Regions from separate parts of the Streptomyces sp. NBC_00989 genome, predicted to be linked through region 2. Evidence: riboswitches for the same ligand, from Rfam matches in the RefSeq annotation. Region 2 holds a riboswitch; each other region holds the start of a gene.
What was found. A riboswitch is a leader RNA that binds a small molecule or an ion and turns the genes downstream of it on or off. The one in region 2 is predicted to bind cobalamin.
Positions count from the first base shown of each region.

Region 1 (9,698 bases), 5.6 Mb from region 2:
GCGGCACCCTTGCGCCGGCCGCCCTGGTTCACCGCGGCGACCGAGGCGTCCAGCGTCTTCAGGAACGGGACGATGCCGTTGGAGTGCCCGTTCGTCCCCCGGATCAGCGAACCGCGGCTGCGGATGCGGGAGTACGACAGACCGATGCCGCCGGCGTGCTTCGAGAGGCGGGCGACCTGGTGGTACCGGTCGTAGATGGAGTCCAGCTCGTCCAGCGGGGAGTCGAGGAGGTAGCAGGACGACATCTGGGGGTGCCGGGTGCCGGAGTTGAAGAGGGTGGGGGAGGACGGGAGGTAGTCCAGGCGGCTCATCAGGCGGTAGAGCGCGGCCACTTCGTCCAGGGCACGGGTCGAGTCGTCTTCCGCGAGACCGGCGGCCACGCGCAGCATGAAGTGCTGGGGGGTCTCGATGACCTTGCGGGTGATCGGGTGCCGCAGGAGGTAACGGCTGTACAGCGTCCGGAGCCCGAAGTAGCCGAAGCGGTCGTCGGCCTCCGTGTCGATCAGCGCGTCCAGGCGGGCCGCGTGCAGCGTCGCGAACTCGGCGGTGCGGTCCGCGATGAGGCCCTCGCGGTGGCCCACGGCGACGGACTCGGTGAACGTCGTGACGCCCTGGGAGGCGGCCTCGGCGGCGATGCCGACCGTCAGCAGCCGGGCGGCCAGCCGGGAGTAGACCGGGTCCTCGGAGATGAGACCGGCGGCCGCCTCCGTGGCCAGCTCGCGCAGTTCCGCCACGTCCGCGTGCGCGGACCGGCCGCGCAACGTGGCGGCGGCGACCCGGCCCGGGTCGGCGTCGGGGAGGTCGGCGGTCAGCTCGGTCAGGGTCCGCAGGATCGCGGTACCCGGGCCGTCGGCTCCGGGAACGGTAGCTCCGGGAACGGCCGTACCGGGAACGTCGGTTCCGGTCGCGGTCGCCACGATCGCCTTGTTCACCTGGGTCGCTGATGCCGGCTCTGCTGGCGCGATGGTCACGGTGGGGCTCTCCCTCGCTCGGCACGGGGCCTCGCCGAGGGCAGGCGGCAGTACACGAGCGCACGGGGCGTCGCGTCCACCGGCCCACTCCACGAGGCCCGGACGTCATGCGCCCTGGCCGGGTGGCCGGACGCGAGCTGTCGGCAGGTCCTCGGACTGACCATGCGTGCATATGCACGTAAGTACACCGTTGCGGGACAGTTCCGGATTCGCACCGGATTCCCCTGCGGCGACAGCGAGCATGAGCATACATCTTGTGCTCGCCTGTCACGCCACCACCAGATGTTGTGTCGCGGTGGTTTCAGAGTGTCAGCTTGTAGGTGAGCAGAGTGAGATCGTCCAGGTGTGGCACGGGGTTCCAGTCGCGGTCGGGGGTGCGGACGAAACCCAGGCGTTCGTAGATGCGGTGGGCCGCGTGCATCGAGCTCTGGGTCGACAGGACCACGGCCTCGCAGCCCTCGGTGGCTCGGGCGCGGTCGATGCAGGCGCGGACCAGGGCCTCGCCGGCGCCTCGGCCGCGGGCGGTGCGGGCGATCGCCAGTGCGCGGATCTCTGTCTCGCCGGTTGTCGCGATGTCGGCGACGGGGCCGGGGCCGGGGACGAAGGTGACTCCGCCGAGGAGGTGTTCGCCGTCCACCGCGACGAGGACCTCGGCGGCTGCGGCTCGGCTTGCCACGTCCTTCAGTACGGGGAGGTAGGGGTCGTCGTCGCCGTAGTCGAGGAGGCCGTCCTGTAGGTAGGCCTGTGCTGTGATGTTGCCGAGGTCTTCGTATTCGGTGGGGATTGCTCGGCGGATGAGGATGTCCATGGGGGTGAGTGTGTACGACAGCGGGCCGCCGAGTGACTTGCTTTTCGGTGGCCCGCTGCGGGTTCGTCGTGGCTGGGCGCGCCCACGCGGCGGAGCCGCAAATCGATACAGCCCCGCGCCCCTGGGTGGGCTCAGTGGGCGGCGCCAGCAGTCGCCGGAGGCAGCTCCACCTCTACGCCCGGGTCGCCTGCGTCTGCCGTGTAGTCGGCGGGGCTGGTCTCGTCGATGCCCTCGGGGGCCTTGAACGCCTTCAGGGCGAACGTGAGGACCACCGTGACCACGACGTTCAGGACGAACGCCGTCAGGCCGATGTAGCCGATCTCGCCGATGCCGGGGATCTCCTTGGACGAGCCGCCGAAGTGGTCCTGGGTCGGGGAGGCCACGCCGTACGCGGCGAGGGTGCCGTAGATCATGCCGACCGCCCAGCCGGCGAGGAGGGCCCAGCGGTGGGGCCAGCGGGTGAAGAGGCCGCCCACCAGGGACGGGAAGGTCTGGAGGATCCAGATGCCGCCCAGGAGCTGGAAGTTGATGGCGACCGTCTTGTCCATCGTCAGGACGAAGGCGAGGGCGCCGACCTTCACCAGGAGCGAGACGATCTTGGAGACCTTTGTCTCCTGGGCCGGGGTCGCGTCCGGTTTGATGAAGTCCTTGTAGATGTTGCGGGTGAAGAGGTTCGCCGCCGCGATGGACATGATGGCCGCCGGGACGAGGGCGCCGATGCCGATCGCCGCGAAGGCCACGCCCGCGAACCAGTCCGGGAACATGTTCTCGAACAGCTGCGGGATCGCCAGTTGGCCGTTGGTGACCTTGACGCCCGCCGCGATCGCCATGAAGCCGAGCAGCGCCAGCAGGCCCAGCATCAGTGAATACAGGGGCAGGATCGTGGTGTTGCGGCGGATCACGTTGCGGCTCTTGGAGGACAGGGTCGCCGTGATCGAGTGGGGGTACATGAACAACGCCAGTGCCGAGCCCAACGCCAGTGTGGCGTACGTCCATTGGCCCGCCGGTGCGGGGACGAGTCCGCCCGCTCCCGCCGCCTTGAACTTGGCGCCCGCCGCGCTGAAGATGTCGTCGAAGCCGCCGAGCTTGATCGGGATGTAGATGATCGCCACCGTGATGACCAGGTAGATCAGCCCGTCCTTCACGAACGCGATCAGCGCGGGGGCGCGGAGGCCGGACGAGTAGGTGTACGCGGCCAGCACGGCGAACGCGATCAGCAGCGGCAGGTCCTTCACGAACCAGTTGGAGCTCGCGCTGCCGCCCACGCCCATGACATCCAACACGGCCTGGATGCCGACGAGTTGGAGTGCGATGTACGGCATCGTCGCGAGGATGCCGGTGACCGCCACCGCCAGGGACAGGCCCTTCGAGCCGAAGCGGCCGCGCACGAAGTCGGACGTCGTCACGTATCCGTGCTTGTGCGACACCGACCAGAGGCGGGGGAGGAACGTGAAGATGAGGGGGTAGACGAGGATCGTGTACGGCACCGCGAAGAAGCCGGCCGCGCCCGCCGCGTAGACCGCCGCCGGGACCGCGACGAACGTATACGCCGTGTAGAGGTCGCCGCCGAGCAGGAACCAGGTGACCCAGGTGCCGAACGACCGTCCGCCCAGGCCCCATTCGTCGAGGCTCTGCTCGTTGTCGGCCCGGCGCCAGCGGGCGGCCAGGAAGCCCAGGACCGTGACGGCCAGGAAGAAGAAGATGAAGACGCCGAGGGCGACGCCGTTCACGCCGTCGTTCACCGGTTACCTCCATGGCGGGTCCGCTGGTCGCGCTGCCACAGCTTGTAGGCGGTCATCGTCAGCGCCGTCGAGATCAGCACCCAGAGCATCTGGTACCAGTAGAAGAACGGGATGCCGATGAACGTGGGGTCGATCTTGGTGTAGGAGCCGACCCAGAGCAGCGCCACGAAGGGCGCGAACAGGCAGACGGCGATGACGGCGCGGACCGGAGTCACCACCGGTGCGGCCACTTCGGGCGGAACTTCAGGCACATCTGACATTTCGCGGCTCCGTCCCCTCGCTGATCACCTGTGTAACGCGCAGGCAATGTAGGTCACGGTGTCGCCGCAGCGAAAGACCTCGTCCGCATATCGTCATGTCGATTCGGTGAAGGCCTGACATCGGGCCTGACATCGGTGTCAGCAGCAGCGGAATCCCTGGCGTGGGTCGGCCTCCTGGCGGTCCGTCCGCATCCGTTCGAAGTCGCGGCGGCCGGGGACCTCCGCCTCGGGGTGGTCCAGGCGTACGTGCGCGACATACCGGTCGTACGCCGACTCGTCCATCAACTCCCGGACATACCAGCGCACTCCGCTAGTCGCCCGCCTGAGCGCCGACCACATCGCGTGCCGCCTCCTCTTCCTTCTCCTCCCGGGTCGGGATCAGCCCGGCCGGCGCCACGATCTTCGACTCGACGTACGGCGTCTCGCTCAGCGTGGAGAGCGCGGGGCGGCGGACGTGTCGAACGCAGACGCGAAGGGCGTCCGTGATCACGACCACGACCAGCACCGCGAGAATGGCCGAAAGCACCCCGTCCACCGTGGAGTTGGTGACGACGGTGTGCATGTCGTCCATGGACTTGGCGGGCGGCAGGACCCTGCCCGCGTCGATCGCGTCCTGGAACACCGAGCGCTGCTTGAAGAAGCCGACCTTCGGGTCGCTGGAGAAGACCTTCTGCCAGCTCGCGGTCAGGGTGACCGTCGCGTCCCAGGCGAGCGGAATCCCGGTGATCCAGGCCCACTTGAGGCGTCCGGACTTCACCAGGAGGGTGGTGCAGACGGCCAGGGCGACGGCCGCGAGGAGCTGGTTGGAGATGCCGAAGATCGGGAAGAGCTGGTTGATCCCGCCGAGGGGTTCGTGCACGCCGACCCAGAGGAAGTAGCCCCAGAGGGCGCAGACCACGGCGCTGGTCAGGGCCAGGCCCGGCTTCCAACTCACGTTCTTGAAGGGCCGGTAGACGTTCCCCAGCATGTCCTGGAGCATGAACCGGCCCACCCGCGTGCCCGCGTCCAGCGCGGTGAGGATGAACAGCGCCTCGAACATGATCGCGAAGTGGTACCAGAAGGCGCGCAGACTCCCGCCGGTGACCTTGGAGAAGATCTCCGAGACGCCGACCGCGAGGGTGGGCGCCCCGCCGGTGCGGGACAGCAGGCTCGCCTCGTCGACGTTCTTCGCGGCCTGCGCGAGGTCGGCGGGGGAGATGTGATAGCCCCAACTGCTCACCACCTGCGAGGCGTTCTGCACGGTCGTGCCGATCGCGCCCGACGGGGCGTTCATCGCGAAGTACAGACCCGGGTCGATGATGCTCGCGGCGACCAGCGCCATGACGGCGACCGACGACTCCATCAGCATCGCGCCGTAGCCGATCATGCGGATCTGGGTTTCCTTCTGGATCATCTTCGGCGTCGTACCGCTGGAGATGAGCGAGTGGAAGCCGGACAGGGCGCCGCAGGCGATCGTGATGAAGACGAAGGGGAAGAGCGAGCCGGCGAAGACCGGGCCGTTGCCGTGCTTGGCGAAGTCGGTGACGGCGGGCATCTTCAGGGCGGGCAGGGCGACCACGACCCCGATCGCGAGCAGGCCGATCGTGCCGATCTTCATGAAGGTGGAGAGGTAGTCGCGCGGGGCGAGCAGGGTCCAGACGGGCAGGATCGAGGCGACGAAGCCGTAGCCCACCAGCCAGATCACCAGCGTCGAGGGCGCGAGGGTGAAGGTGCCGGCCCAGGACGACTCGGCGACCCAGCGGCCCGCGACCAGGGCGAGCAGCAGCAGGGCCACGCCGATCAGGGAGACCTCGGAGACCCGGCCGGGGCGAAGTACCCGTAGATAGAAGCCCATCAGGAGGGCGATCGGGATGGTCATGCCGATGGAGAAGGTGCCCCAGGGGGAGGAGGCCAGCGCGTTCACGACGACCAGGGCCAGCACGCCGAGCAGGATGATCATGATGGCGAAGGTGGCGAGCAGCGCGGCCGCACCGCCGAACGGGCCGATCTCCTCGCGGGCCATCTGCCCAAGTGACCTGCCGTCGCGGCGGGTTGAGAAGAACAGCACCACCATGTCCTGGACCGCGCCCGCGAAGATGACACCGACGACGATCCAGATCGTGCCGGGCAAGTAGCCCATCTGGGCGGCGAGTACGGGTCCGACGAGCGGTCCGGCGCCGGCGATCGCGGCGAAGTGGTGGCCGAGCAGGACGCGGCGGTCGGTGAGGTGGTAGTCCATGCCGTTGTCGAGGCGTTCGGCCGGGGTGGCCCGGGTGCCGTCGACCTTCAGGACCTTGTGGACGATGAACTTCGCGTAGAAGCGGTAGGCGATGGCGTACGAGCCGAGCGCGGCGGCGACCATCCAGGCGGCCGACACGTTCTCGCCCCGCGCCAGCGCGAGCACGGACCAGCCCGCCGCGCCGACGAGCGCGACGAGGGTCCAGACGACGATGGTTCGGACGTTCGCGGTACGCACCGGGTGGTCCTCCCGTCCATGCGGCGACGGGAGGAACGTAGAGCAACCCCGGTAACTCCGTAAGTCCCCTAGTCCTGTGGGCGCTTGAGTCGCGCCACGAACTTGTAGCGGTCCCCCCGGTACACCGACCGCACCCACTCCACCGGCTTGCCCTCCTTGTCGAGGGAGTGGCGGGAGAGCATCAGCATGGGCAGGCCGACGTCGGTGCTGAGCAGGCCGGCCTCGCGCGGGGTGGCCAGCGAGGTCTCGATGGTCTCCTCGGCCTCGGCGAGGTGGACGTCGTAGACCTCGGCCAACGCGGTGTACAGCGACGTGTACTTGACGAGTGACCTGCGCAGCGCGGGGAAGCGCTTCGCGCTGAGGTGGGTCGTCTCTATGGCCATCGGCTCGGCGTTGGCCATGCGCAGCCGCTCGATGCGCAGGACCCGGCCGCCGGCGGTGATGTCCAGCAGGTCGGCGAGGGTGTCGTCGGCGGTGATGTAGCCGATGTCGAGGAGCTGCGAGGTGGGTTCGAGGCCCTGGGCCCGCATGTCCTCGGTGTACGAGGTGAGTTGGAGGGCCTGCGAGACCTTCGGCTTGGCGACGAACGTGCCCTTGCCCTGGATGCGCTCCAGGCGGCCCTCGACGACGAGTTCCTGAAGGGCCTGGCGCACGGTGGTGCGCGAGGTGTCGAACTCCGCCGCGAGGGTGCGCTCGGGCGGGACGGGGGTGCCCGGCGCCAGTGTCTCCGTCATGTCCAGCAGGTGCTTCTTCAAGCGGTAGTACTTGGGCACACGCGCGGTGCGGACGGTGGCCCCACCCTCGTTCTCCGCACTGCTGACGTCGGTGCTCATGCTCCGCCTTCCCGGCTCCGGACAAGGGTCACTTGGTGATCCCCTCTGTATACCGTCGCCGTCTCTTTTGGTCTAGTCCACAGCGCCAAGTGGTCTAGCGGACGACAGTACTCCGGCACCGGTGTTTTCGCTGCCTTCTTACTTAAAGGTTCCTGCATATGTAGGTCGCATAACGGCTGGTCAGGGGTGTTTCGGGGGCTCTTGACAGGCTCTGTGGTCTGGTCCAAGCTCCCGGTACTGGTCTACACCATTGGTTCAGGTCCCGGCTCTTGGGCGGGAGGTGTGGCAGGCATCCCTGAGGAGGGTGGCGTGAAGCGCAAGCTGATAGCCGCGATCGGTATCGCGGGCATGATGGTCTCCATCGCGGCGTGCGGGGGCAACGACGACAAGAGCTCTTCGAACAGCGGCGCCGACGCCAAGGAGCTGACCGTCTGGCTCACCGTCGACGCGCAGAACAACTGGCCCCAGCTGGTGAAGGCGGCCGACGCGGCCGTGCAGAAGGCGCACCCGGGCGTCAAGATCAAGCACGAGTACTACGGCTGGCCGGACAAGAACACCAAGCTCGACGCGGTCCTCGCCACCGACAAGGCGCCCGACGTGGTCGAGATGGGCAACACCGAGATGCTGGGCTACATGGTCAAGGGCGCCTTCGCACCCGTGGACCCGGCCAAGTTCACCAACTCCTCCGCCTGGCTCGACGGCCTCAAGGCCTCGGTGACCTACGACGGCAAGACCTACGGCGTCCCGTACTACGCCGGTGGCCGCGTCGCCAACTGGCGCAAGGACATCGCCGCTTCGGTCGGCATCAAGGCCCCGCCGACGACGTACACCGAGCTGACCGCCGACCTGGACAAGATCCAGAAGAAGGAAGGCAGCAAGTTCAGCGCCTGGTACCAGCCCACCCGTGACTGGTACGCGGCCATGTCCTTCGTCTACGACGCCGGCGGCGCCATCGCCACCCAGTCCGGTGACCAGTGGAAGGCCAGCCTCTCCTCGCCCGAGTCCATCAAGGGACTCAACGAGTGGAAGTCGGTCATCGACAAGTACATGCACGGCGACAAGACCAAGGACGAGTCCGACCGTTACATCGTGTACGGCCAGGGCAAGGCGTCCATGATCTTCGCCGCCGCGTGGGAGGGCGCGACCGCCGCCGACCCGAAGAACGACAAGACGGGCGGCAAGCTGAAGACCGACCTCGTCAACTTCGTGATGCCCGGCCCGTCCGGCAAGAACATGCCCGTGTTCCTGGGCGGTTCGGACCTGGCCATCCCGGTCAAGTCCAAGGCGCAGGCGCTCGCCGCCGAGTGGATCAACGCCTTCACCGGTCCGTCCGGCCAGAAGGGCCTGATCGCCAAGGGCAACCTGCCGAACAACAAGACCGACCTCGCGACGCTGAAGAGCGACCCCGCGACGGCGGTCCCGGCCACCGCGGCCGAGTCCAACTGGTTCGTCCCGATGGCACCCGGCTGGGGCCAGGTCGAGAAGGCCCAGGTCCTCCAGACCATGCTGCAGAACATCGGCACCGGCAAGAAGTCGGTCGAGGACGCCGCGAAGGAAGCGGACACCGCGATCGACAAGGTCATCAACACCAAGTGACCTGAGTGCGGGGCCCTGTTGGACACCGAGATGTCCTGTCGGACATCGAGGTGTCCTCGGGGCAGGGCCCCGCGACTCGTAGGAAGCACGGCCGTACGACCTGAGGGATCGCCGAGGAGCGCGTGATGAGTGCCGACACGACCACCCCCGCCAAGGTGCCGCCGCCGCGGCAGGCGCCCCCACCGCGCGTCTCCGACGCACCCCGCAGACGGGGGACGTCGAGAGGGACCGGCGTCCCCTGGCTGCTGCTCGCGCCCTGCCTGCTCATCCTCGGCCTGGTCATGGGCTATCCGCTGGTCCGCCTGGTCACGCTGTCCTTCCAGTCCTTCGGCCAGTCCCAGCTGTGGGGCTTCAAGCCCGCCGAGTGGATCGGCTTCGACAACTTCTCCGGCATCCTCGGCGACGGCGAGTTCTGGGGCGTCGTCGTCCGCACGATCGTCTTCGCGGCCGGCTCGGTCATCTTCACGATGGTCGCCGGCATGGCCCTCGCCCTGCTCCAGCAGAAGGTCTCCGGCTGGGTGAAAACCCTCATCAACGTTGTCCTGGTGGCCAGTTGGGGCATGCCGGTCATCGTCGCGACCACCGTCTTCAAGTGGCTCTTCGACTCGGACTACGGCGTCTTCAACGCGCTGCTCAGCAAGTTGCCCGGCGTCGACATGATCGGCCACAACTGGTTCGCGAGCGGACCGCAGGGCCTGCTCGTCATCATGCTGCTGGTGGTGTGGGGCGCGGTGCCCTTCGTGGTGATCACCCTCAGCGCCGGACTCACCCAGGTCCCCCAGGAGTTGGAGGAGGCCGCCCGCCTCGACGGCGCCGGCGCGTGGGGTGTCTTCCGCTATGTCACCCTGCCCATCCTCAAGCCGATCATCGTGATGCTCACGACCCTGTCGGTGATCTGGGACATGGGTGTCTTCCCGCAGGTGTTCGTGATGCGCGGTGGTCACCCCGAGGCCGACTTCCAACTGCTCAGCACCTATTCGTACGACCGCGCGTTCGTCGTCAACGACTACGGACAGGGTTCCGCGATCGCCCT
Region 1 is NZ_CP108728.1:4,244,747-4,254,444, reverse strand. Features, by position in the region: gene OG714_RS18275 (ribonucleoside-diphosphate reductase subunit alpha) at 1-971, opposite strand, end outside; cobalamin riboswitch at 1,096-1,227, opposite strand; gene OG714_RS18270 (GNAT family N-acetyltransferase) at 1,273-1,779, opposite strand; gene mctP (monocarboxylate uptake permease MctP) at 1,911-3,521, opposite strand; gene OG714_RS18260 (DUF3311 domain-containing protein) at 3,518-3,781, opposite strand; gene OG714_RS18255 (YbdD/YjiX family protein) at 3,920-4,120, opposite strand; gene OG714_RS18250 (carbon starvation CstA family protein) at 4,092-6,236, opposite strand; gene OG714_RS18245 (GntR family transcriptional regulator) at 6,305-7,069, opposite strand; gene OG714_RS18240 (extracellular solute-binding protein) at 7,379-8,665, shown strand; gene OG714_RS18235 (carbohydrate ABC transporter permease) at 8,788-9,698, shown strand, end outside.
Region 1: it holds a riboswitch for cobalamin, as region 2 does, so the genes downstream of both, OG714_RS18275 (ribonucleoside-diphosphate reductase subunit alpha) here and OG714_RS44245 (HoxN/HupN/NixA family nickel/cobalt transporter) in region 2, are expected to answer to the same signal.

Region 2 (9,698 bases):
GCATGGAGCCCGTCCGCATCGAGGCCATGTTCATGGTGGTATCCGGGGAGACCGAATCACCAGCCGTCGGCTGGGCAAGCAGGAACGCCGAATGCAGCACCGCCTGGGCGGCGACCACGACCGTCACGATGAGCGGGAGCCCACGTTCACGATCCGCCAAACACCAGCCCGGAACGCCGGTGACGACCAGTCCGGTGGCCAGTGCCCACGCGGGCACGTAGTCCCCGGACATCATGACGTGGCCCAGGGAAGCGAGCACCACGCAGACGGCCGCGAACATCGCGGCCCGCATCGCGCGAGAACACCACCCTGGCCTCATGGCGCCTCATCCTGGCACCGGGGCACCTTCTGTCATGTGCGGGTAAGCAAACCCATAGCCCATCACACTCGATCCACAGCATGTGACCCAGGCCACACCAATAGGCCGGAACTCAAAGTGATTCCTGTCCGACTTCTGTTGGAGTGGCCCTCAATGCGGGCGGCGTCGGTGCAATACCCCTTTCTCCTCTGCCTTGTGGTGGACACCCCGCTCGGGACACGGGAACTTCCCTCGCCCGTGGCCGAGGACGTCATGGCGACCAACCGTCGTCCGCGCCAACGAGGTTGGCGACGTCGAAGCACAAGGTGGGGTTCGACCCATTAGCCAGGCGCCTGCCTTTCCAGTACCGAACTGGCCGTCGGCATGGCCGTGGCGGCAATGCTTGGGGCTCATGCAATACCCCTCTCCAGTCCCGTCGTACGGCACAGGTCGGGGTCCACGGGGTTGCCCCACCCGCAGGTCTCCACCGGCAGGGCAACCCGAATCACTCGGCCCGAGATCCGGCGGAGCGGCTGCGCACTACGGCGAACGCCCCCGCCGCCAGCCCCAGCACACCCACGATGAGCCCGGCGATGCCGAGCCCGCGGGCCGTGGAGTCGCTGTCGGACGCGGTCGACTTGGAAGTGTCGGCACTGCCGCCGGAACTCTTGGAAGCCGTCGCCGAGGCGGCCGAAGTACTGCTCCCCTCGGCGTCCGCGCCCTTGGCGGTGAGCTTGAGGACCGGCGCCGGGTTCTCCGGCTCCTCGCCGCCCGTGCTCTCCTCGATCCAGCGGACGACGTTGCCGTCGGAGTAGGTCTGCAGCGCCTTGAAGGCCAGCTGGTCGGTGTCGTCGGGCAGTTGGCCGAAGGCTACGTTGAAGTCCTCGTAGTGGCCGGCGCCGATCTTCCCGCCGGTCCAGGTGATCTCGGAGACGGCGTCGGTGATGGTGCCGTCGTCGGTCTTGATCGGGGTCTTCAGTTTGGTGCTCGTGACCTTCGCGGTCCAGCCGTCCTGCGGGGAGACGAGCACGCCGAGGACGGGGTGGTCGGTGGGCAGGTAGACCTGGACCTTGGTGGTGCTGGCCTTGTCCTCTTCGTTGGGGACGCGGAAGGTGATGACGCCGTCCGTGGCTCCCTTGGCGTAGCTCTCGGGGTGGACGGTGACGTGCGCGGAGGCGACCCCGGCGGCGGCCAGGACTCCGGCGGTGGCGAGGGCGGCGACGGTGCCTGCGCGGCGCAGGGCGGTGCGGTGTGCGGACATGGCTGAGTGGATCTCCGTACTCGTGAAGGGATGTCGGGCTCAGTTTGCGTACGACATCCCCGTCGGCGGTCCGCGTCGGTGAACGGCGTACCGCAGCCGCACCTGCCGGGTGACACCGGCGGGCCGCGCCGTCGGGCGCGGCGCGTTCGCCCCGCCCTGCGTCCCGCGCGCTACCTGCCACCAAGCGGCAAGCCCCGGCAGGAAGTTGACTGCCCACCGCAACAGTGACCACAGCGCGGCCTCACCGCGCCGCAGCCACCAGGTGAGCACGAGGGCCGCTCCGACGTGGGCGGCGGTGGCGTGCGGTGTCATCGCGTGCGCGTGGTTCATGGACATGCCGGGCATGGCCATCGCAGTACGAGGGCGTGCGGCGTCGAAGGCGAGGTGCAGGCCGCCCTGGGTTGCCAGCGTCGCGCCGCCGATGCCGGTCAACGAGCGTTCTCGGCCGCCCAGGAGAAAGCCGACCGCGAAGATCGGCAGGACTGCGGCGGCCTGTATCCACACGGGTGGTGCCGCGCCCATGGCCAGTGCGTGTCCTCCGGCGGCGAGCAGCACGCACAGCACGGCGAACACCGCCGCACGCAAGCTTCGTACCGCTGGGGACGCGCTCACGTTCGCCGGTGCGGCCGTGCGGTTCGAGGATCTCTCCCCTTGCCCGCGCATGCGCATCACCGTCCACGTACTACCTGGTCAGCCCTTCGTCTTCCTTACGAGTCGGATGCGGGTCCCGTTCAGTTCCCGGCTCGGCCGATGAATTCGATGCGGGCGGGAGCGCGGGTGGGCGGAGCCTCCGACCGCCCCGCGACCGAGGTGTCAGTCCGCGTTGGCGGTCTTCGTGTTCCAGCGGTGTTCGACGTTGGCCAGGCGCCAGTAGGCGATGGCGCAGGCCCATACGACGACGAAGAGGCCGACGATGATGTAGCCGACGTTGTCGAGGTCGATGCCGGAGATCCAGTCGGTAATGCCGTCCTGGAGGCCGAGGTTGTCGTGCAGGACGCTGACGAGTTCGATCGTGCCGATGATGAAGGCGACCGCGATGGACAGGCCGGTGATGGTGAGGTTGTAGTAGACCTTGCGGACCGGGTTGGAGAACGCCCAGTGGTAGGCGAAGTTCATGAAGCAGCCGTCGAGGGTGTCGAACAAGCTCATGCCCGCGGCGAACAGCAGGGGCAGGCACAGGATCGCGTACCAGGGCAGGCCGGCGGCGGCGCCGGAGCCGGCCATGACCATCAGGGTGACTTCGGTGGCGGTGTCGAAGCCCAGGCCGAACAGGACGCCGACGGGGTACATCTGGCCCGGCCGGGTGATGGACCTCGTCAGCCGGCCCAGGATGCGGTTCATGAAGCCGCGGTTGGCGAGGTGCTTCTCCAGCTCGTGCTCGTCGAACTGGCCGGCGCGCATGGCCTTGAAGACCCGGTAGATCCCGGTGAGGGCGACCAGGTTGAGTGCTGCGATCAGGTAGAGAAAGGTGCCGGAGACGGTGGTGCCGATCAGGCCGAGGGTCACACGGGAGTCGGAGTCCTCGTTGAGCAGGGTGCCGGTCACCTTTGCGCCGGCGGCGATGAGCGAGGCCATCGCGACCACGATCGTCGAGTGGCCCAGCGCGAACCAGAAGCCGACCGACACCGGACGCTTGCCGTCGGCCATGAGCTTGCGGGTGGTGTTGTCGATGGCCGCGATGTGGTCGGCGTCGAAGGCGTGCCGCATGCCGAGGGTGTAGGCGGTGATGCCGAGTCCCACGCCGAAGACCTGATGGCCGACGGTGTAGTGGTTCGGGGCGACCATGGCGATCAGAATCATGAAGGCCACAACGTGCAGGGCCGCGATGACGGCGAGCAGGGCGCCGGTGCGGAGCCAGTCCCGGCGTTCCCAGCGCAGTGGCTGCGCGGCCGGTGTCCCGGTGGCGATGGTCGGCGGGGCGGGGTTTTCGGGCAGGGTCATGTTCGGGGCAGCCTCTCCAGCACCTCGTGGACGGGGTCGTCGTACGGTGCCGTGGCCGGTCTCCTGGCTGACGGGTCGAACGTCTGCGCCGCCCGGCCTTCCCGGGCGCGACGTGCGCCCAGTGGCCGCCCGGTCCCTGGTGGGAGCGGGGATGGTGCGGAGACTTCCCGATCACAGTGGCGAGGGCCGCTCCGGACTCCCGTGCCCGAACCTGATCGGACACGGTGCACCGGTCTTCCCGAACACCACGGCCGGATCAGGCTAGGTGCGGCACCTGGTCATCCACAAGTCTGCGCAATTGCGCAGGTGTTGTGCATCACGCGGGGGCAGGGGTGAGGATGGGTGCATGCATCTGGTTCCGGAGAGTCGCGCGCATCGCCGTGCGATCGATGAGCACACCGTCTGCGAGGCCATCGAGGGCATCGGCGATGCCGCCCGCGTCAACGAGTGGGCCGCCCGTTTCTCCCTGCTGGGCGAGCCGAACAGGCTGTCCGTGCTGCTGGCCGTGCACCGGGCCGGGCCCATCGCCGTATCGGATCTGGCGCTGGCCACGGGAATCAGCGACACGTCCGTCTCCCAGATCCTGCGCCTGCTACGGGCCTCGGGCACCGTCACCGCCGACAAGGACGGGCGCGTCGTCCGTTACCGGCTGACCGATCCCGGCATGGCGGCGCTGCTGGACTCCTCGCTTCCGCCGGAGCCTGCGGCCTGAGTCGTCTTCAACTGACCCGCGCCGACCACCCGTTCATCGAGCCGCCGTGCAGGTCGTACGGACGGTCGGCCGCGGTCCGCTTCGTGGTGCGTTCGCGGCCCGCCGCCCGCCGCCCGCCGCCCAAGTGACCGTACTCACATGGCGCCTTGGGAACTCACTCCTGCGCCGCTCCGACTCCTGTTGCGTCCATCCAGTTGGTCGGCGACCGCGCCCTTCGCCTCTCCTCTGCTGATGCGACCCCGTCGTGAATCGGATGACGGATGCCTCACGGCGTCCCGGAGTTGGGGGTTTCGTGATCGCCGCGAGCGGACTGCGCTGGATCCTGAGCCTGATGTTCGCCATGCCGGTCCTGTACGGGGTGTGGCGGATGGTTCTGCCCGCCACGGGGCTGGCCGAGCGGGCGGATCACTTGTGGCACGCGGCGATGGGGGTGCTGATGATCGCCATGGCCTGGCCCTGGGGCATGGACCTGGCGGCGCTTCCGCAGGTGGTGTTGTTCTCGGTGGGCGGGTTGTGGTTCCTGGCGGCGGCCCCCTTCCGAACCGGTGACCGTACAAGGCGCCGAGCGGTACTCGCCGCCCTGCCCCATGTGGTGATGATGGGCGCCATGGCCTGGATGGTGGCGGCGATGGAGTCCTCAGGCGGTATGTCCGGGCACACGGAGGCGGCCGGTGCGCATGACATGGCGGGAATGGACATGTCGGGCAGTTCCGGTCTGGCCGCCATGAGTCTGACCGGGACAGGGCCGCGAGTGACGGCGGTGCTGTTCGCGGTGGTCCTTGGGGGTCTTGGCCTGTCCTGGCTGACCCATGCTCTCGACCGGACCAGGGAAAGAGGCACCGTCTCAGAACGTGAACAGCCGGACGGCGGGGCCGCGTTGGAGGCGGTAAGCCAGGGCGGGGCCCTGTCCCCGGCGTGCCATGCCGCGATGGCGTTGGGGATGGCCGTCATGTTCGCCCTGCTCGTGTGACGTCACACGGCAACTGCCCGTGGGGCGCGGGACGGACCCCACGGCTCCGTCCCGCGCTTCCGTTGTTTTCGTCGACTCCGGGTGGGGAGGAATCGAGGGCCCGCCCATAGCCGTAGGGGCGGCTGGCGGAGCGCGCGGCGTCAAGAGGGGTGGGGCAATGTCCGAGATACTCGGGACGTCCAGGAGCACTGCGGATGGGGCATGGCCCTGGGAGCACCCCGTCACCGAAAACCGGAGACTACGCACTGCACGACGACTTCTGAGCGAAGCGTGGTCCTTGTCGGTGCTGACCACGGGGCTGCTCGCCAGTGGGTACGCCTGGCTGGGGTTCATCGCCGGAGGCACAGCGGGGGCGCCGCTCGGTGCCGTCGCGGGACTTTCGACGAGCACCTTGCTGCACCTGCTCGTCAGCCGAGCGGTGTCGGGTCCGCGTGGTCGGCGTCCTGCCGGGCCAGGACTGCCCGGCCGCCCCACGACGGTACGGACACCTGGAGGCGGCAGCGGCTCCGTCACCTGATCTGCCGCCTCCGGGGAGGACAACGGGGGCTCGTGCCGGTCAGCTTCCGGAGGTGGTCGCGGTCGTCTGCGAAGTGGGCGTGCGGCGGTGCCGGTTGGCGCCGACGGCGAGGTCGACGACCAGGAAGATGGCGAGCGGGATGCCGAAGAGCGGGATCACCCAGCCGACCGCGGCCACCACGACGATGCCGATCGCCACGGTCCGGGAGGGCAGGCCGCGCCAGGCGCCGCGCGCGGGCGGGGTGCCGAGGAGGGCGCGGCGGTCGGCACGGGTGGGGCGGCGCTGCCACCACATGCGGTAGCCCCAGAGGATGACGGAGATCAGGCCGATGGCCAGGAGGGCCAGTGCGATCTGGTTGAAGATGCCGAACAGGGTGCCCATGTGGGCGTTGATGCCCCAGCGGGTCACTTTGGACAGCACCGGCCAGTCGGCGAAGTCCACCCGGTCGACCACGGTGTCGGTCGAGGCGTCGACCGCGACACTGTCCCGGCCGACCGGCCACAGGTTGCGGGTCTGCGTCACGGTCCAGGCGGTGGTGCCGTCCGCCGGTACGGCTATCTCCACCGTGCCGCTCAGACCGTCGTCACGGGCCGCTTTGAGCACGCCGTCGATCTCGCTCGGGTCGACGCTCTTGGCGGCGGCGGAACCCTTCGCCTCGGTCAGGGTGGTGGACACCCCGGGCGTGCCGGAGCGCAGCGCGTCCAGGGCCTCGCCGAAGTTCGCGCCGGCGTAGCGGGACCAGGTCAGACCGGTGGCGGAGAGACCCAGCAGACCGATGGCGAGCCACACACCGGTCACGGCGTGCCAGTTGCGTGTGCGCCGTACGCCCTTCTTCGTGCCCCGTTCCGGCAGGAGCAGGCGCCGCGCGGTCCGGTTGCCGCGCTGACGGCGCCACCACAGGATCAGGCCGCCGAGGACGAGGACCCACAGCCAGCTCGCGGCGATCTCGGAGTAGTACCGGCCGATCGTTCCCAGGTGCAGGTTGCGGTGGAAGGCGTCAAGCCATGTCTTGACGGGCGTGTCGGCGTACCAGGTGGTCAACTGCCCGCGCACCTTGCCCGTGTACGGATCGACGTAGACGGTGTGCGCGTTCTCCCCGAGCTGGGGCAGGGCGAAGTCCACCTGGGTGGTGTCGTCGCCGCTGCCGGGGCGTACGGCGGTCAGGGTCCCCGTCGGATGTTCCGCCCGTGCGGCGGCCACCTGCTCCGACAGGGGGCGGACACTGCCACCGGCGTGGGAGACGTGCAGCTCCTTGCCGTAGACGAACGAGTCCAGCTGGGGCGTGAACGTGTAGAGCAGGCCGGTCACGGCCGCGACGAGCAGGAACGGCGCCACCAGGACGCCGGCGTAGAAGTGCAGCCGCACCAGCAGTGCGCCGAAGCCGCCCTGCCGGCGTGCCGGGGCGGCGGTCTCGGTGACGGTCGTGATCGGCGCTGCCGCTGGTTTCTCTTTGATCGCTCCGCCTGGTTCGGACAGGTCGGGGGTATCGGAGTTGACGGACATCAATCCCACCTCGTGCGGTGTCGGCGGTGCGCGAGGCACCGGGATCCGTGCAGGAATCGACGCCCGCTCGATGTGAGTCCCCGCGGCATCGCTCCACGGCCCGCTTTCGGCCGCTGCGTTGAAACAGTCGGATGGGCGGGCCTTTGAGTTCCCGCCCGCTCCGTGAATTTGGCGGCGTGGACGCCCAGTTCCTCTGACAGCCGGCCGCGCGAGGGCATGCGTCGAACCGGACCGGGGACCCCCTCTCCGGCCCGGCGGCCCAAGAACGGGCCTCACCTCATTCGGTGCCGCTCTCCTCCAGGACTCTCCGGCGGCGCAGGCCACGGATGGTGAGGAACCCGCCGCCCGCCACCACGGCGGCGCCACCCGCCAGGACGGTCACCCCCGTGGTGCGGCCGAGGCCGAGGAAGGTCTCGGACGTCCCCGTATCCGGGGCCGACAGGCTCAAGTGCGAGCAGACGGAAGGAGTTCCGGCGGGCTTGGTGCTGGCGACGGCCTCGAACTGGAAGGAGTTGGTCTGGGCGTCGCCGTCGCCCGCGGTGATCGAGTAGGTCAGGGTAATGATCCCCGCGGGCAGCGGGGACACGGCGGCGCAGGCCGTGGTCGTGTCGGTGACGACAGGCTGTCCCACGGGTATCGCCTCGCCGTCGGGTCCGACCATGCTGATCTTGGGCGCGATCCCGACTGTCAGGTTGTTGAAGGTCAGCCGGACCACGCTGGTGCCCGCGCCGACCTTCGCGCCGGGGGCTGGTGCCGCGTCCTTCAGCCCGGTGTGGGCGTAAGCGGGTGTGCCGCACAGGAGCAGCAGTACACCCGCCCAGCCGAGCGGCGCGGCCGTCGCTTTCAGAAGTCGAAGTCGGCGCATGCGATCCGGTTGTCCTGTGCCTCGTTGGGGTGGATCACGATTGCGACCGCGCCCTTGCCGGTCTTGCGGGAGTTGTTGACCGTCGTCATGCCCGTACCCGACTTGTCGGCGGTGAACATGAGGTGGATCTCGTTCGGGGGCATGGCCGCCCCGCCCTTCTCGAACTGGAAGTGCTCCCCTCCGTTGTCGGCGGAGCAGTGCTGGGCGTGAAGGTGCGCCATGTAGACGTGGCCGGGCTTGAGGCCGGTCAGGGAGACGGTGACCGTGGTGCCCTTGGAGCCCTGGGCCAGCCAGGCCGTGCCCTTGACGTTGTCCATGCCCGGCGGGCGGGTGTCGAGCATCTTGAAGGTGCCCTTCACCACGCTCGCGCCGGAGATCTTGTAGGCGGGCGTGGCCGAGGGGTCCCCCATCGCCATGCCGGACATCCCGTCCATGCCGTGGGCGGAGGACGACGCGGTCTTGGCGGAGGTGTGGTCGGCCGTATGGCCTCCGCAGCCGGTGGCGAGGGCCGTCGCGGCAGCTACCAGGGCAGCGCAAGCGGTAAGTCGGTTCCTGCGGTGGGTGGTTCGGGGCGTCAGCGCGTCGCCCGACGTGGATGCGCGGACAAGTCTGTTGTGGTGCATGGGATTCCCGATCGATCAGCGGAGCGGAGAGCATGCGCCGTCGCTGCGGTACAAGCAGGCAGACGGGCGTGCTCCGGGCCGGGTGGAGGAGCCGGCATACGCAAGCGCGTACGCCGATCCAGGGAATGAACCGGCCCTGGCCAACGCCGAAAATCCACAGGGGAGTTCGGGGGCGTTAGACGAACAGCGGGCCGGGTGACAGGCGCGGGAGCGCCGAACTGGCCCTGGGTGGCCCTCTGCGGATGACGGCGTGTTTCAGTACGGCGGAAACAGTCGGCTGAACTTCCGCCACGCCCACCGCGGTTCGACCCACGAGGTTGCGGACTTCGCGCACCGTGCGCGCCAGCATGCGACGGACACGCCGAAGCGGCGCGAACAGCGCCACGGCCAAGGCTCGGCCGAGCCGGTAGGCCGCCGTCTCACCGCGCCAGAGCCAGAGTCCGCATACGACAGCGGCCAGCAGATGGGCCAGGAACATCCCGGTGGAGCCGTGCCGCGCCATGACGGACTCCAGCGGCAGCATGCCCGCCGTGCCCTTTGTCCCGGCGCCCTGCATCACCATGCCCGAACCCGAGTGACCCATGTCCATCACCATGCCGGAAGGGGAGAACCCCATCCCGTGGTCCATGCCAGGAGCCGCTTCCGTCCCCAATATGCCGACGAGCGAGTGGGCCGCGTCGAACAGCAGATGCAGCAGCCCCTGAGCAACGGCCGTCGCCCCGACCACAGTTATGGCACCGCGTTCGCGGCCGGTCAGCCACCAGGCGCCCGTCGCCGTCCCGGTGAACGCCAGGACCAGCGTCCACCACGGCGGGAGATCACCGGACATGACGGCGTGCCCCAGTGCCGTAGTCACCACGCAGACAGCCGCGAAGACGGCCGCCCGCAACGGACGCAGAGTGCCTACGCTCTCCGCGGTCCATACCGTGCGGGTCCCCCGGCGTGTTCCGCCGCCGCGGCACCTCCGGGGCATCGCACAACTCCTCGAACCGATGGGCTTCTCGGTTC
Region 2 is NZ_CP108728.1:9,830,493-9,840,190, reverse strand. Features, by position in the region: gene OG714_RS44260 (hypothetical protein) at 1-319, opposite strand, end outside; gene OG714_RS44255 (YcnI family protein) at 804-1,559, opposite strand; gene OG714_RS44250 (hypothetical protein) at 1,599-2,132, opposite strand; gene OG714_RS44245 (HoxN/HupN/NixA family nickel/cobalt transporter) at 2,373-3,500, opposite strand; cobalamin riboswitch at 3,536-3,765, opposite strand; gene OG714_RS44240 (helix-turn-helix transcriptional regulator) at 3,847-4,212, shown strand; gene OG714_RS44235 (DUF5134 domain-containing protein) at 4,466-5,182, shown strand; gene OG714_RS44230 (PepSY-associated TM helix domain-containing protein) at 5,739-7,202, opposite strand; gene OG714_RS44225 (copper resistance protein CopC) at 7,480-8,067, opposite strand; gene OG714_RS44220 (superoxide dismutase family protein) at 8,046-8,690, opposite strand; gene OG714_RS44215 (hypothetical protein) at 8,866-9,519, opposite strand.

Region 3 (9,698 bases), 1.1 Mb from region 2:
AAGCGCTTTTCCTGTGCGCGGCAGGTCATTGTCATGGGTCCGGCCGCCCGCGGTGATCCGGTACGGGTCGTCCACGGCGATGAGCTGGGCCGGGCGGTCCTGTGCCGGGAGACGAGCGGCGCCCGGACCGTGACGTACGGCACGCGCGTGCGTGCGGGCTCGGTGGGCGGGGCCGGGGGCGTCCCCCGTTCGGCCCCTCGTCCGGCGCCCTACCGGGAGCGGCGGGCGAGGATGACGCCATGCAGTTCGACGACGACGCGAATCTGGACACCTCCGAGGTGCAGGACGTGCGCGGCAGCCGGATTCCCGGTGGCCGGACGACCGTGGGCGGTGGCCTCGCGGGGCTGATCGCGCTGCTGCTCGGGCTCTTCTTCGGTGTCGGTCCGGACAACCTGGGGTTGTCGTCGGGGAGCGACTCACCGGCGGCCACCGCGTCCTCGCTGGCCCAGGTGCAGTCGTCCTGCCGTACCGGGCAGGACGCGAACACCAAGGAGGACTGCCGCATCGTGGCGGTGGTCAACAGCGTGCAGGACTTCTGGACGGAGGAGTTCCGGCGGCGCAGCGGTACGTACACGCGGTCGCCGACGGTCTTCTTCAGCGGGCAGGTCGCCACCGCGTGCGGGACGGCGACCTCCGCGGTGGGGCCGTTCTACTGCCCCGGTGACCGGAAGGTCTATCTGGACCTGGGGTTCTTCGACGAGCTGCGGACGAAGTTCGGCTCCAGTGGCGGGCCGTTCGCGCAGGCCTATGTCGTGGCGCACGAGTACGGGCACCACGTGCAGGACCTGATGGGCACGCTCGGCAGGTCGCAGGACGGGCGGACCGGTGCGAACAGCAACGCGGTGAAGGTGGAACTGCAGGCGGACTGCTACGCCGGGGTCTGGGCGCACCACGCGACCACCACGAAGGACGAGTCGACCGGGCGGCCGTTGATCACCAGCCTCACGGACGCCGACATCAAGGACGGCCTGGACGCGGCGGCGGCCGTGGGCGACGACCGGATCCAGGAGCGGTTCCAGGGCCGGGTGACACCGGAGAGCTGGACGCACGGGTCGGCGGCGCAGCGGCAGCAGTGGTTCTACCAGGGGTACCGGACCGGGGACATGGCGCAGTGCAACACCTTCCGCTGACGGCAGGACTGCGGTGAGCCGGTCACTGTGCCCAGCTCGCGGGGCGTTGTCAGTGGCGGGTGCAAGACTCGTCGAAAGCACTCAGAACATCGAAAAACACCCGATGCACAAGGGAGTGATCGGCATGGCAGGCAAGGACAGCGGGCGTCCCGGCATCCACCCGTCCATCTACCCGTCCCTGCTGTACACGGACGCGAAGGCGGCGATCCGGCAACTCACGGAGGCCTTCGGCTTCACCGAGCTGGCGGTGTACGAAGGCGAGGACGGCTCGGTGATGCACGCCGAGCTGGTGCAGGGTGACGGAGCGGTGATGCTCGGCTCCAAGGGCCGCGGCGGCCGTTTCGACGAGGCGATGAAGAGCGCGGGTCCCGCCGGGGTGTACATCGTCGTGGACGACGTCGACGCCCATCACCGGCGGGCCGTGGAGCACGGCGCGGAGATCCTGATGCCCCCGACGGACCAGGACTACGGATCGCGGGACTACATGGCCCGGGACGCCGAGGGCAACATCTGGAGCTTCGGTACATACGCTCCGGAGCTGCCGGAGAGACCGAAGACAGGGACCTGAGCCCGCCTAGCTTCCCCCCGTGTGCACCTGGAAGGCCGCCCGGCGTACGGCCTTGGCGAGTGCCGGGTCGGGGTGGGCGGCGGCGAGCGCGACGAGGACCTGCACGGTGCGGGGATGGCCGACGGCGCGCACCTCGTCGAGGAGCATCGGGACGGTCGGCTGGATCGCGGACTCCAGGTGGCGCACCAGCAGCGGGGCCTCCCCGTGGTCGGCGACGGCGGCGGCGCTGTCGACCCACAACCAGGTGGCCTCCTCGCGGGTGAGGACCTCGTGGGCGTCCTCCGGGTCGATCCCGTCGTGCTCGGCGAGCCACAGCAGGGCGTACGGCCGCAGCGTGGCCTCGTCGGCGACGGCGCGGACGTCGGGCTCGGCCGGGGCGCCGACGACGCGCAGCGCCTCGAAGGCGAGGCCGCGCAGCAGGGCGTCCTCGCCGCGGGCGGCGTCGATCAGCTGGCCGACGGCGGTGCCCACGGTGCGGGCGGCGAGCCAGGCGCGGTACTCGGCGCGGGCGGCGTTCGGGCGGAGCTGGGAGCAGCCGCGGAGCATGTCCTCGGCGGACTGCTCGATGTTCCCGGCGGGGCTCTGCGCGGCCACGCAGATCTGCTCCAGCTTGACCCAGACCGCCCAGCTGCCGAGCGGGGTGAGGGTGGCCTGGGCGTCGCCGTAGGTGAGGGCACCGACGGAGGCGAGGGCGTGCAGGGCCCAGTCGAGGAGCGGGTCGAGGGGAGTGTCGATGGAGGTGTCGGCGGCCGGGGGCTGCTGGACGGGTTCGGGCTGGGGGCCGTAGGGGATCTCGCAGCGTTCGGTGCGCAGTTCGGTGACCCGTTGGCCGAGGAGGTCGAGGAGCTGTTCGACGGGGACGGGGCCGGCGGACAGCTGGAGGAAGGAGAGCACCTGAGGCATGGCGGAGACGACCTCGGCGACGGCTGAGGGCTCGTGCTCCCGGGGTTCCGGATGGGCGAGCGACCAGGCGTCGAAGAGGGCGACCCAACCGCGCAGTACGGCGCTGTCGTCGCGGTTCCAGGCGCGCAGCCGCCAACCGGGGCGGGCCTCGTCGCCGTGCACCTCGACGAGGCCGGCGAGGCGGGCGGTGTCCCAGTCGGCGCGGACCTGAGCCGGGGTCAGGCCCAGCTCCTCGGCCGCGAGTTCGGCGGTCGAGTCGGAGAGGGTGCCCTTGCCGTCGGGGCTCGCGCTGTCACGGCCGGGGCGTAGTGCGGCGTCGGCCCAGTGGGCGACGCGGGCGGCTCCGGCCAGGCCGGAGCGTGCCATTCTGGCCAGTTCCGCGGGGGCCGGTGTGCCCTCCGGAGGGCGGGGTGCGGGGCGGCGCGAGCGCCGCTGGTTCATCGCTCGGGGGGCGGCGGCCAGGGGTCGCGGGCGGACGAGTCGAAGCCTGGAGTCGCGCGGGATACGGGACGTCACGGGTGCAGTCTTCCGGTTGACGGTCCGAAAACCCAAACGGAATGTCACGGCGGGCGACGGGGATGGCCAAGGCACGGGGTCTCGCGGGCAGCTGGGGACCGGGATCAGGCCAGTGGTACAGGGCTAAACGGAAGGTCGGCGGGGTGTGGTGGGGGTGGGAGCCCGGGGTGGTGAAGGGGGGCGCCCGGTGCGGGCCGGTGGATCACGTCAGCGGCGCGCGGGTCACCTCGGCGGTGTGCGAGTCACCTCGGCGATGCGCGGATGGCATCAGCGGTGTTCGGATCGCGTCGGCGGTGCGTGGATCGCATCAACGGTGCACGGATCACGTCGGCTCACATCAGCGGCGTCAGGAAGCGGCGCAGGATCTCCTCGTATCCGGCCGGGTCGGCGTTCCACATCGCGCCGTGCGGGGCGTGGGCGACCGGCTGGAGGGTGATCAGGTCGGGGCGGTGGGCGGCGAAACGGCGGGAGAGCGTCCAGGGGGCCACCGTGTCGTCCGGGCCGTGGAAGATCAGCGTCGGGACCCTGAGCCGGGTCGGGTCGGCGGCCTCGGCGATGCGGTCGCCGTGCAGACCGGTGCGGCCCTGGGCGGCGCGGACCGCCAGCGGCAGCAGCGCGCCCGGGGTGTGCCGGGCGGTGGCGAGGGCGCGCAGCGTCGTCTCCCAGTCGAGCACCGGCGAGTCCAGCACCAGGCCGGAGACGCGGTCGCGCAGCGCGGAGTGGGCGGCGGCGCGCAGGGCCATGGTGGCGCCGGTGGACCAGCCGTACAGGACGACGTGCTCGGCGCCGTAGCGCACGGCGTAGCGGATCGCCGCGTCCAGGTCGCGCCACTCGGTCTCGCCGAGGTGGCCCAGGCCGTCGGGGTTGCGGGGTGCGCCCAGGTCGCCGCGGTAGGCGAGGGCGAGCACCGGGAAGCTGCTGCGGTGCAGGAACTCCATGATGTTCAGGGAGAGTTCGCGGGTCGCGGCCAGGCCGTGCACCGCGATCACCCAGGTGCTCCGCGCGCCGGGCACGAACCACGCGGGCAGGGAGCCGAGTTCGCCGGGGATGTCGATGTCGGCGTGGTCCAGGCCGAGGGCGGCGCTCGGGTTGCCGACGTGGACGTTCGGGGTGAGCCGCACCTTGTCACCGGGGCGCAGGGTGCCGTGGGTGACGCGTTCCAGGCGGCGTACGACCGCGTCGGCGGAGGGGGACGCCGAGTCGACGACAGGGCCGACGACCGCGTGGGAGCCGTCACCGGCGAGGCCGTAGGTGCCGGGGCGCAGGGACGCGAGGTCCCGGGTGAGTGTGATCTGCCCGGCGGCGGTGGAGTGCACCGTGAGCCGGGGTTCGCCCGGCAGCGGGCGGCCCGGCGGCGCCTTCAGCGCGGCGTCACTGGCGTACCGGCCGACGGCGACGCCGGCCGCACCGGCCGCGAGGGCCACGGAGACGGCCGCGGCCGTCGCTTTGACTGTGCGCACGGGTCCAGTGTCCCGGGGGACCCGGTTACCGGCCAGCCGGAGAGAGCTCGGGGCTCGGGGTTCTGGGCGGGGAGGTGTCGGGGCGGGGTGTTTCGGTGCTGGAAGGGACGGTGTCGGTGGGGGCTGGTGCTGCTTAGGGGTGCCGGGCGGAGGTGCGCGGGGCCGGGATGCCTCGGTGGCGGCGGCAGGGACAGCGCCAGTGAGAGCGGGCGCCAGGCGCACGCTCACCCCCCTCCCCCTCACCTCGCCGCACGCTCACCCCCCTCCCTCTCACCCTGCCGCGCGCTCACCCCTCACCCGTCCGCGCGCTTCACCCCTCACCCCGCCGCGCGCCACCCTGCCCATACCCCCGCAACCGCTCCCCCGCCTCAGCCACCTGATCCCCCGTCAGCAACGTCGGTGACAGACCCGGTACCGATGACGCCGTCAGCCACAGTCGGCACATCCACTCCAGCTGGGCCGTGCGGTCGAACGCCTGGTCCAGGGAGGTGCCGTAGGCGATCGTGCCGTGGTTCTGGAGGAGGCAGGCGGAGCGGTCGGCGAGGGCGTGGAGCATGTTCTCGGCCAACTCCTCGGTGCCGTAGGTCGCATACGGGGCGACCCGGACCGGGCCGCCGAGGGCGCCGGACATGTAGTGGACCGAGGGGAGTTCGGGGACGAGGGTCGAGACGGCCGTCGCGTGGACGGCGTGGGTGTGGACGACCGCGTGGGCGTCGGTGCTGCGGTAGACGGCGAGATGCATGGGGAGTTCGCTCGTCGGGAGCAGGGTGCCGAGGACCTGCCGGCCGTCGAGGTCGACGCCGACCGTGTCGGTGGGCGCGAGGCGGTCGTAGGGGACGCCCGAGGGTGTGACCAGGAGGGTGTCGCCGACGCGCACCGAGACGTTCCCGGAGGTGCCGACGACCAGGCCGTCGGAGACCGTCCGGCGGGCGGTCGCGACGAGCGCGCCCCAGGCGTGCGCCTCCTCGGCGCGCACACTCCTCCTCCGCGTCTCCCCCGCAGCTCCCGCACTCTCCCGGGCGTCGCGCCCGCCCCGCTGGTCCCGCCGTTGCTCAGCCATGCCGCGATCCTGTCAGCCGGTGCCCCAACGCACGTTCGGGCGAAGGCACTTTAGGCCGGAAGGCGCGCATCCGAAAGATGACATATGGGTGCCAACCACCCACTCCGGCCGCTTGGCCGGAGACCGACCGGCATCGACAGATCTTCCAATAACCTCTGGGGGATTTGTCGTGCGCGCCGCCATTCCCGGGGGAAACATGGCCCGTGATCGCAAACCGTCCCTGACCCTTGTCCGCACCGGAATCCGCACCGGCATCCGCCCGAACACCCACCCCCGTACCCACCCCCGCGCCCGCCTCGCCGCGGCCGCCGTCGCCGCGCTCACCGTCGGCGGAACCACCCTCGCGCTCACCGAGATCCCGGCCACCGCCGCGGGCATCGCCGCGGGCGAGACGAAGGGCCACGACGTCTCCTCGCACCAGAAGAACGTCAACTGGCCGGGCGCGAAGGCGAAGGGCGCCACGTTCGTCTACGTCAAGGCGACCGAGTCGACCACCTACCGCAACCCGTACTTCGGCCAGCAGTACGACGGCGCCCGCAAGGCCGGCGTCATCCGCGGCGCGTACCACTTCGCCCTGCCGGACAGGTCGTCGGGCGCGAGCCAGGCCGCGTACTTCGTGGCACACGGCGGCGACTGGAAGGCGGACGGCTGGACGCTGCCGCCCGCGCTGGACATCGAATACAACCCGTACGACAAGAAACACGGCTGCTACGGCCTGAGCAAGGCCAAGATGGTCAGCTGGATCAAGGCCTTCAGCGCCGAGGTGAACCGGGAGACCGGCCGCCGCCCGGTGATCTACACCACCACCCAGTGGTGGAAGACCTGCACGGGCGACAACAGCTCCCTGGCCTCGGCACACGCGCTGTGGATCGCCCGCCACGGGTCGGCGGACGCGGGCTCACTGCCCGCCGGATGGTCGTACTGGACCTTCTGGCAGTACGACAACAGCGGGAGCCTGCCGGGTGATCAGAATCTCTTCAACGGGACGGTGAGCCAACTGAAGAAGTTCGCCCGCGGATACTAGGCAATCCGGACACCACCGATACCCCCTCAGTTCATCTTCCGTTCACCCAGGTTGCCTACGGTCAACGCGCCGATGACCTCGAACGATTGCCTGGGTAAATGGAAAACTTCTCGCTGATCCTCGCGATTGTGGTAATCACCGCACTCGCGTTCGATTTTACGAACGGTTTCCACGACACCGCCAACGCGATGGCCACCACCATCTCGACCGGTGCCCTCAAGCCCAAGGTCGCGGTGGCCATGTCGGCCACCCTCAACCTGGTGGGCGCTTTTCTCTCCGTGGAGGTCGCCAACACGATCTCCAAGGGGCTCGTCGACGAGAGCGGAATCCGTCCCGAGGTCATCTTCGCCGCCCTCGTCGGCGCGATCCTCTGGAACCTGGTGACCTGGCTCGTCGGACTGCCGTCCAGTTCCTCGCACGCCCTCATGGGCGGTCTGATCGGCGCCACCATCGCCTCGGCCGGCACCGGCGCGGTCCACGGCGACGTCCTCGTCACCAAGGTGCTGCTGCCGGCGGTCGCCGCCCCGATCGTCGCGGGCCTCGCGGCGATGCTCGCCACCCGCTTCTCGTACGCCCTGAGCCGGAACTCGGCCGGCAAGGCCGCCGACAAGGGCTTCCGCGTCGGCCAGATCGCCTCCGCCGGGCTGGTCTCGCTGGCGCACGGCACGAACGACGCGCAGAAGACGATGGGCATCATCACCCTCGCCCTGGTCGCCGGAGGCTCCATCGCCCCCGACTCGGACCCGCCCACCTGGGTCATCCTCTCCGCGGGCCTCGCCATCGCGATGGGCACGTACATCGGCGGCTGGCGCATCATCCGCACGATGGGCAAGGGCCTGACCGACCTCCGGCCGCAGCAGGGCTTCGCCGCCCAGACCAGCGCGGCCGCGGTCATCCTGGCCTCCTCGCACATCGGCTTCTCCCTCTCCACCACGCACGCCGTCTCCGGCTCGGTGATGGGTGCGGGTCTCGGCCGCAAGGGCGGGGTCGTCCGCTGGTCGACCGCCACCCGGATGTTCGTCGCCTGGGGTCTGACCCTGCCGGCCGCCGCGCTGGTCGGCGCGCTCGCCGAGTCCGTGACCGACCTCGGCGACTGGGGCACCGCGCTGGTGGCCGTCTTCCTGGTCGCGTCCAGCGCCGGCATCTGGCTGCTCTCCCGCCGCCAGGTCGTCGACGCCTCGAACGTCAACGAGGTCGACGAACCGGCCGGCGTGATCACCACCGCGATCGCCGCCGTGACCCCGCCGCCCCCGTCGGTCGCCCTCTCCGAGGGCCTCACGGCGACGATCCTCTCGCCCCCCGTGAACCCGGCCCCGATCGTGAAGTCCGACCCGGCGACACCGCCCGCCGCCGCCGTCTGAGCCCGCGCCCCGGACACGAAGGAACGAATCAGCATGCACATCGACTGGGCAGCCCTCGGCTCCGTCTTCGGCGTCAGCCTCGGCGCCACCGTCGCCCTGGTGGCGGTCTTCACCCTCGGCATCGTCGGCCTCTCCCGGCGTGAACGCGCCACCGCCCAGGGCGGCTCCGCGCCCCTTGCCCTGACCGGCGCCTACACCTGCTTCGCGGCCTGCGCGGCGGCGGTGGCGTACGGGATCTATCTGATCGTGGCCTGACCGGCCGCCAGTTGAACCGAGCGTGGGGTGCGGGACGGATCGCCGTCCCGCACCCCACGTCCGCGTGACCCCTCCGCCCCCTCGCGTGTGGGCATCAGCACACTCCGTCCCCGCAGGTCAACAGCAAGTTGACGGCCCTTCCAACAGCATGGTGGACTGCCGGAGCCATATACGGCGGCAGGAGAGGAAGCCGGTGCGAATCCGGCGCGGTCCCGCCACTGTCACCGGGGTAGGTAGCCCCGGGAGCCAGGAACTCTCACCGCCGGTCTCGTCGAACCAGGGCGTGGACACCCTGAGTGAGGACATATCGCCATGCTCGGCTGCCGTTCGAGGTCCCGTACCAGCGCAGTGCCCGCCCCAGCGATCGGCTGAGCCGATGCGTGCCGATCGCGTCTTCGCGTACGGCGCCGCCGCCGGCCTCCTCGGCGACCACCTGCTCGGCGATCCCCGCCGCGGGCATCCGGTCGCCGCGTTCGGCCGCGTTGCGGGCGCCGTGGAACAGGTGCTGTGGCGCGACCACCGGGGCTGGGGCGCCCTGCACACCGCCGTGTGCGTCGGTGGCACCATCACCCTCGCCGCCGCGGCCACTTCGGCCCTACGACCGTCCCGTACGGCCTCTGCCGCCCTCACCGCCGCCGCCACCTGGGCCGTCGTCGGCGGGACCTCCCTCGCGCGCGAGGCCGGGGTCATCGGGCGCGCGCTGGAGGCCGGTGACATCGATGGTGCGCGGGCACGGCTCCCCCACCTCTGCGGACGGGACCCGCAGTCCCTCGACGCCGACGGGATCGCCCGGGCCGTCGTCGAGTCCGTCGCCGAGAACACGTCCGACGCGGTCGTCGGCGCGCTGGTCTGGGGCGGCATCGCGGGTGTCCCGGGCCTGCTCGGCTTCCGGGCCGTGAACACGCTCGACGCCATGGTCGGCCACAAGTCGGCCAAGTACCGCCGCTACGGCTGGGCTTCGGCCCGCCTCGACGACGTCGCCGGCTGGCCGGGCGCCCGCCTCACCGCCGCCCTCGCGACCGTCGCGGGCGGCGACCCACGCGGAGCGGCACGCGCCTGGCGCACCGACGCCCCCAAACACCCGAGTCCCAACGCCGGTCCCGTGGAGGCCTCCTTCGCGGGAGCCCTCGGCGTGCGCCTCGGCGGGACGCTCTCCTACGGCGGGCGGGTCGAGCACCGGCCCGTGCTCAACGGCGACGGACGTCCCGTCGCCGTACCGGACATCGCGCGTGCCGTACGGCTGTCCCGGCGCGTCGGTCTGCTCGCGCTCGGGGTCAGTGTCGCCGGGCGGCTCCTCGTGAAGGGGCGGAAGTCATGAGCGGCGGCGGGCTGTTGGTCGCCGGGACCACCTCGGACGCCGGCAAGAGTGTCGTCACCGCCGGGATCTGCCGGTGGCTGGTGCGGCAGGGCGTGAAGGTCGC
Region 3 is NZ_CP108728.1:8,729,381-8,739,078, reverse strand. Features, by position in the region: gene OG714_RS39215 (neutral zinc metallopeptidase) at 240-1,130, shown strand; gene OG714_RS39210 (VOC family protein) at 1,234-1,698, shown strand; gene OG714_RS39205 (hypothetical protein) at 1,705-3,117, opposite strand; gene OG714_RS39200 (alpha/beta hydrolase family protein) at 3,450-4,577, opposite strand; gene OG714_RS39195 (class II aldolase/adducin family protein) at 4,888-5,637, opposite strand; gene OG714_RS39190 (lysozyme) at 5,834-6,661, shown strand; gene OG714_RS39185 (anion permease) at 6,760-8,022, shown strand; gene OG714_RS39180 (hypothetical protein) at 8,056-8,277, shown strand; cobalamin riboswitch at 8,412-8,554, shown strand; gene OG714_RS39175 (cobalamin biosynthesis protein) at 8,654-9,595, shown strand; gene OG714_RS39170 (cobyric acid synthase) at 9,592-9,698, shown strand, end outside.
Region 3: it holds a riboswitch for cobalamin, as region 2 does, so the genes downstream of both, OG714_RS39175 (cobalamin biosynthesis protein) here and OG714_RS44245 (HoxN/HupN/NixA family nickel/cobalt transporter) in region 2, are expected to answer to the same signal.